DNA from 2 places in the Cupriavidus sp. genome. Region 1 is predicted to be linked to the other one. Evidence: riboswitches for the same ligand, from Rfam matches in the RefSeq annotation. Region 1 holds a riboswitch; the other holds the start of a gene.
The links. Region 1 has a riboswitch for glycine ahead of gcvT (glycine cleavage system aminomethyltransferase GcvT). Riboswitches for the same ligand answer to the same signal wherever they lie in the genome.

Region 1 (3,384 bases):
CCTGGTATTCGTCGACCAGGAAATAGCGCAGCCGGTTCTGCCATTTCAGTCGCACCGCTTCATCGCGCGCGAACAGTTCGGCGGGCAGGCGGATCAGGTCGTCGAAATCCACCGCCTGGTAGGCATGCAGCGTGGCCACGTAGTTGCGATACACCATGGCCGCCTGGTGCTCATCGGCGTTGGCCGCCTGCGCGAGCGCCGTCTCGGGATCGACCATGCCGTTCTTCCACAGCGAGATGGTGCCCTGCACACTGCGGATCAGCTTCTTGTCGGTGGTGCCCAGTTGCTCCTGCACCAGACCGAAGCAGTCGTCCGAATCCATGATCGAGAACTGCGGCTTCAACCCGACATGCTCGGCTTCCATGCGCAAGATTTGCACGCCGAGCGAGTGAAACGTACAAACGGTCAGCTGCTTGAGTGGAATGCGCTTCCCTTCGCGCGTGGTCTTGCCCTCCATGAGCTTGCCAATGCGCTCCTGCATTTCCTTGGCCGCCTTGTTGGTGAAGGTCACCGCCGCAATGTGACGTGGCTCGAACCCCTTGTCCTCGATCAGGTGGGCAATTTTCTGCGTGATCACGCGCGTCTTGCCGGAGCCGGCGCCCGCCAGCACAAGGCAGGGGCCGTCCAGGTAGCGGACGGCTTCGGATTGCGCGGCGTTGAGTCCGTGGGTCATGAGGCAGGGAATGAAACCGGCGAGAGGGCGAAAAGCGCACGCGGCAGGCGTGTCGCGAAAGGCGTCGATGTTAACACGCGCTCAAGCCCGCGGCAGGCTTGTCCGGCGGTGTCCGACAGCAGGCGTTTCACGACGGTAACAATCGTAAAGCGACCGCACCCGGGGCATGGAGCTTGCCTCTTATCGATCACGACCGCCCGGTTCAGGCGCGCTGCGCCACCGTCACGGGAGACAACTTCAACACATCGGAAACGATGACATCGATGACCTCAAGGAGCCCATCATGAAAACAGTTCGCACGCTTTCAAAAGTGGCGCTGATCGGCGTGACGCTGGTGACCTTTGCCGGTTGCGCCGACATGACCCCGAAACAACGGAATACGGCAATCGGCGCGGGTGCGGGTGCGCTGGGCGGCGCCGTACTGACCGACGGTAGCGCGCTGGGTACGCTGGGCGGTGCGGCCGTGGGTGGCGTGGTCGGTAACGTGGTGACGAAGGACCGCCGCTAGCCGGCCGGGGGTCCGGTGATCAATGCCGGGGGCGAGACCGGCTGCCCGCGTTTGACAAAGGCAGACCGGTCCCGTACATTCTCGCGCATCCGGCCGGGAGAGCGCGCAGTCATTGCGCCGCCGAAGGGGAACTACCCAAAAACTCTCAGGCACCATGGACCGACCGGATCGGCATGCAACATGCACACAATGCATGCCGCACTCTGGAGAGCGACATCCGCCGCTGCTGAATGCAGGGTGAGCATGTCCACCGAAGGGGCGCACGAAGCGCAAGCTTTGTAATCTCTCAGGTATCGAGGACAGAGGGGTCATCCGCCGCAGCGGATTGGTTGCACATTGGTGCGGCCGAGCGTTGCGGCGGATGACCCTTTTTTCGTTTTCGATCCGAGGATACCCATGACGCTCCAGGCCACGCCCCTCAACGCTATCCACCGCGCCCTCGGCGCCCGTATGGTCGACTTCGGCGGCTGGGACATGCCGGTCAACTACGGCTCGCAGATCGAGGAACACAATGCCGTGCGCGCCGATGCCGGCATGTTCGACGTCTCGCACATGTGCGTGGTGGACCTTCATGGCGCCAACACACGTGCTTTCCTGCGCGGCCTGCTGGCCAACAATGTGGACAAGCTGCAAACACCGGGCAAGGCACTGTATTCGTGCATGCTCGATGAAAAAGGCGGCGTGATCGACGACCTGATCGTCTACTTCTTTGCCGAGGACCATTTCCGCCTGGTGGTGAATGCCAGCACGGCCGTCGGCGATCTCGAATGGATCGTGACGCGCAATGCCGCCACCGGCAGCGGCGTGACCATCACCCCGCGCCGCGGCGATGTGGCGCCGGCCGGCGCCGGCAAGCTGGCCATCGTGGCCGTGCAAGGCCCGAATGCGCGCGCCAAGGTCTATCAGGCGTTCCCGTCCACCCAGCCCGCCGAGGCGCTGAAGCCGTTCAATGCGCTCGTCGTGCAGGACCCCGGCATGGGCGAACTGATGGTGGCGCGTACCGGCTATACCGGTGAAGACGGTTTCGAGCTGGTGGTGCCCGCCGAGAACGTCGCCGGGATCTGGGAAAAGCTGTCCGCCGCGGGCGTACGCCCTGCCGGCCTGGGCGCACGCGACACGCTGCGCCTGGAAGCCGGCATGAACCTGTATGGCCAGGACATGGATATTCACACCTCGCCGCTCGACGCGGGCCTGTCCTGGACCGTGGACCTGCAAAGCGAGCGCGATTTCGTCGGCAAGGCCGCATTGCAGCAAGACGGACAACGCAAGACTTTCGCGGGCCTGATCCTGCGCGACAAGGGTGGCGTGCTGCGCGCGCACCAGAAGGTCATTACCGCAGCCGGCGACGGCGAGATCACCAGCGGCACGTTCAGCCCGTCGCTGCAACTGTCGATCGCTTTTGCCAGCCTGCCCCGCGAGATCACGCCCGGTACCGACGTCCAGGTCGAGATTCGCGACCGCAAACTGACCGCGACTGTGGTTAAACTGCCGTTTGTGCGCAATGGCAAGGCACTCGTGAGCTGAGGCATCGCCCGGCTTCACAACAACGGTCGCCCTTTCACCCGTCCGCTCGAGCCCACATGCTGCGGCGGGTGCTTGAAACAAGAAACACACTGTATCCCGGAGAACCTCATGAATTTCCCCGCTGACCTGAAGTACACCGAGTCGCACGAATGGGTGCGCGTCGAATCCGACGGCACGCTGACGATCGGCATCACCGACCACGCGCAGGACGCGCTGGGCGACATCGTATTCCTGGAACTGCCTGAAGTGGGCAAGTCGGTCGGCGCTGGCGACGCGCTGGCCGTGGTGGAGTCCGTCAAGGCGGCTTCCGACATCTACGCGCCGGTAGCCGGCGAAGTGATCGCCGTCAACGACGCCGCCTCGGCTGCGCCGGAATCGGTCAACGCCAACGCATTCGATGCATGGCTGTTCAAGCTCAAGCCGGCCAACGGCGACGATGTGAACGGCCTGATGAACGTCGACGCCTACAAGGCCAGCGTCGGCGCCTGATTGCGCTGACTGTTTGATGCCGCGCGCGGCGGCCAGGCTGACCACCTGCCGCCGCGTGCCCCACGAGATTCCTTGCCATGAACGCCCCGCTTCCCATGAACGCTGCCGCCCAAGGTGCACGGCCCACGCTGGCCGAACTGGAGGCGCGCGACGCCTTCGCCGCTCGCCATATCGGCCCCGACTCCGCCGA
Region 2 (3,384 bases), on a different contig from region 1:
GCCGGAAGCGCCGCGCCTTGAGCCATTGCTGCACCGCGCGGACAGTGCGATGTACCGTGCCAAACGTGCCGGCCGCAACCGCTACGTGCTCGACGGCAGCGTGTATCTTGGGGTTTGAATAGCTGATCCGCAGTTGCTGCAAGAAAGGGCTTGCAAATTCCCAAAGCTTCTGTAGAATTCGCGGCTCGCGTCGCAGCAGTAATGCAGCGAAACGAAGCCCAGATGGCGGAATTGGTAGACGCACTAGGTTCAGGTCCTAGCGGTGGCAACACTGTGGAGGTTCGAGTCCTCTTCTGGGCACCAATTCGAAAGCCCCGCTCAACGAGCGGGGCTTTTTCATTTATAAGGCCCAGAAAGGGCAGTTCAGCGCGGTCGGTTATTGATGCGCTGGCCCTCTCCCGCGAGCGGGAGAGGGGCGGGGGAGAGGGCAGGGCGCGTCAAGCTGCCCCAGCCCTCACTCCTTGCGCACCACCACCAACCACCACGCGCCCATCCTCCTGCGCCGCCGACTGCCGCACGACATCCCCGACCATCTCCGCCGTAACGGCCGACAGCGTCCAGCCCAGATGCCCATGCCCGGTGTTGTAGAACACGTTTGCCGCATGGCCACGTCCTACGCGCGGCATCATGTTTGGCATCATGGGACGCAGCCCTGCCCAGGGCACTACGTTGCGCGTGCTCACGCCGGGGAAGCATGCGTGCACCCAGTCGATCAGCGGACGAATCCGGTCCGCGCGAATATCGCGATTGATGCCGTTGAATTCGGCCGTGCCGGCCACGCGGAAGCGGTCCACACCCAGGCGGCTGGTCACGAGCTTGGTTTCATCGTCGAGCAGGCTCACCACGGGCGCGCTGGCCTGGCTTTCGGCGTCGTTCAGGTTCACGGTGATCGAGTAGCCCTTGACGGGATAGATGTTCACGCGATCGCCCAGTTGCTGTGCGAAGGTGCGACTGGCCACGCCCGCACAGACCACCACGCCATCGAACTCGTGTGAGGCGGGCAGGCCGTCTTCCGCGGACACGACCGTGGCGCGGCGGCCCGTCGTCGATACCGAGCGCACATCCTGGTTGTAAAGCGTCTGCACTTCCAGGCGACGGATCGCAACTGCCAGGCCGTTGGTGAATTTGTGGATGTCGCCCGTCGAGTCGCTCTCGGTGAAGTAGCCACCGTAGTACTGCCCGGCCAGCGTCGGCTCGATCGCACGCATCTCGTCGGGCGTGACCGCGCGGCGTTCCAGGCCGCCCTCGGCCAGCAGTTTCGACACGCTACCCGCATGATCGAAGCCGGCCTTGTTGCGATAGATATGCAGGATGCCGCGCCGCTTCAGATCGAAGTCGATGCCTTCGGCATCGGCCCACGCGAACAGGTGCTGCCGCGCGGCAATGGCCAGCCGTGCGGTTTCGACCGTGTTGGCGCGATAGTGCGGCATCGACGCGATGAACTCGGCAAACCAGCTCAGCTTGTGCCAGCTCGGACGCGGGTTGACCAGCAGCGGCGCATCGTTGCGCAGCATCCACTTGATGCCCTTGGCCAGCGTGGACCAGTGCGTCCAGACTTCGGCATTCGATGCCGACAATTGCCCGCCGTTGGCAAACGACGTTTCCATCGCCGCATAGCGATGGCGTTCGAACAGCGTGACGGAGAACCCGCGCTTGGCGAGAGCGTAAGCGGTCGTGACGCCGGTAATCCCGCCGCCAATCACTGCAATGGATTTCATGAGAAGGTCTTCCAGGACGTCATGGGATGGCAGTCCACGGCGCACCATGCGCTTCGCGGACGCCCCCTCTGTCCTTGACCTGAGAGATTCGCGCGCAGCGCGCAAGACCTGGCTTGCGCGTGCATCGCTTGCTCCTTCGGTACCGCCGGCTGACGTACAAGCCGGGGTTCTTCAGAGTGCACTGGCGATACCGGTCCTTTTGCCTGAGAGTTTCCGGGGCGGTTGCTCCTTCGGCGCCGCGCCTGCCGGGTGACAGACACGGGCTCTCCCGATATCGCGGGACACAACGGTGACAACTATGCCACAGATCTTCAGGCTGCGGCTACCAGGAATCGTTGCGCCAGCCGCACCCATGCCGCGGCACCCAGTGGCAGCACCTGGTCGTTGAAGTCATAGCCGGGGTTGTGCACCATGCACCCGCCGAACTCGCCCTCGCCATTGCCCAGGATCAGGTAGCAGCCGGGCACCGCATTGAGCATCCACGCAAAATCCTCGCTGCCGTTCAGGCCCTTCGGTGCCTGGGTCACGACCTGGTCGTCGCCAACCAGTTCCTTGCAGACGTCCGCGGCCAGCGCAGTCGGGACTTCGGCATTGACCATCGGCGGCGTCAGTTGCCGATAGTCGATCTGCGCGGTCACGCCATGGGCTTGTGCCGTCAGGCTCACGATATCGAAAATGCGTGCCTCCACCAGCGCGCGTGTTTCAGGCCGCGCGGCGCGGATATTGAGGCCGAGCTTCACTTCCTCGGGAATCACGTTGTGCGTGGCACCGGCATGGATAAAGCCGACCGAGACCACGGCCGTATCGTCGGGCGCCACATTACGCGCCACCACGGTCTGCAAGGCCGTGATGATGGCGGCAGACGCGGCAATCGGGTCCTTCGAGCGATGCGGCATCGCGCCGTGCCCGCCTACACCCCGGATGGTGATGTCGGCCACATCGGACGACAGGCTTACCGGACCCGTCAGCACGCGGAACGAACCGGCCGGCACACCGGGCATGTTGTGCAGCGCGTAGATGGCATCGCATGGAAAGCGCTCGAACAGGCCGTCCTCGATCATTGCGCGCGCACCGCACAGGTTCTCTTCGTCGGGCTGGAAAATTACGTTCAGCGTGCCGTCGAAGCTGCGCGAATCGGCAAGAGCCTTGGCCGCCGCCAGCAGGATTGCGGTATGGCCATCATGGCCGCACGCATGCATGCGGCCGTGCGTCTTGCTGGCATAGGGCAGGCCCGTGGCCTCGACGATTGGCAGCGCGTCCATGTCGGCGCGGATTCCGAGCCGGCGCGTGCCGTTGCCGACCTTGAGTTGCCCCACCACACCGCTCTTGCCGATACCGGTATGCACTTCGTAGCCCCAGCTTTCCAGCAAGGTGGCCACGAGCTTGCTGGTGGCACCAACTTCAAAGCCAAGCTCGGGCTGCGCATGGATCTGGCGGCGGATATTGACGAAGGTTTCGGTGTCGATGGCCGGCAGCAGGTGCGGCAGCAACTGGAACGGGGTAAGCGTGGATTCGCGGGTCATGTGGGTTTCCTTGGAGGATCTTGGGAATCAGTGTTCGCGTTTCTCGGCAATGCGCAGCACGGCGACCAGCGCCAGCAGCCCGCACGCCATCATGTAGAAGGCAGGGGACATCGGGTTGCCGGTCTTGGCCAGCAGCCATGTGA

Region 2: another riboswitch for glycine. It lies ahead of ACO550_RS09470 (D-amino acid dehydrogenase); the one in region 1 lies ahead of gcvT (glycine cleavage system aminomethyltransferase GcvT).

The regions. Positions count from the first base shown of each region.
Region 1 is NZ_DBHKYV010000012.1:118,362-121,745, forward strand. Features, by position in the region: gene ACO550_RS17035 (UvrD-helicase domain-containing protein) at 1-673, opposite strand, end outside; gene ACO550_RS17040 (YMGG-like glycine zipper-containing protein) at 957-1,181, shown strand; glycine riboswitch at 1,266-1,353, shown strand; glycine riboswitch at 1,375-1,494, shown strand; gene gcvT (glycine cleavage system aminomethyltransferase GcvT) at 1,578-2,705, shown strand; gene gcvH (glycine cleavage system protein GcvH) at 2,814-3,194, shown strand; gene gcvP (aminomethyl-transferring glycine dehydrogenase) at 3,272-3,384, shown strand, end outside.
Region 2 is NZ_DBHKYV010000004.1:209,632-213,015, forward strand. Features, by position in the region: gene ACO550_RS09460 (GGDEF domain-containing protein) at 1-118, shown strand, start outside; tRNA gene ACO550_RS09465 (tRNA-Leu) at 217-303, shown strand; gene ACO550_RS09470 (D-amino acid dehydrogenase) at 438-1,766, opposite strand; glycine riboswitch at 1,777-1,899, opposite strand; glycine riboswitch at 1,900-1,999, opposite strand; gene ACO550_RS09475 (amidohydrolase) at 2,030-3,241, opposite strand; gene ACO550_RS09480 (MFS transporter) at 3,269-3,384, opposite strand, start outside.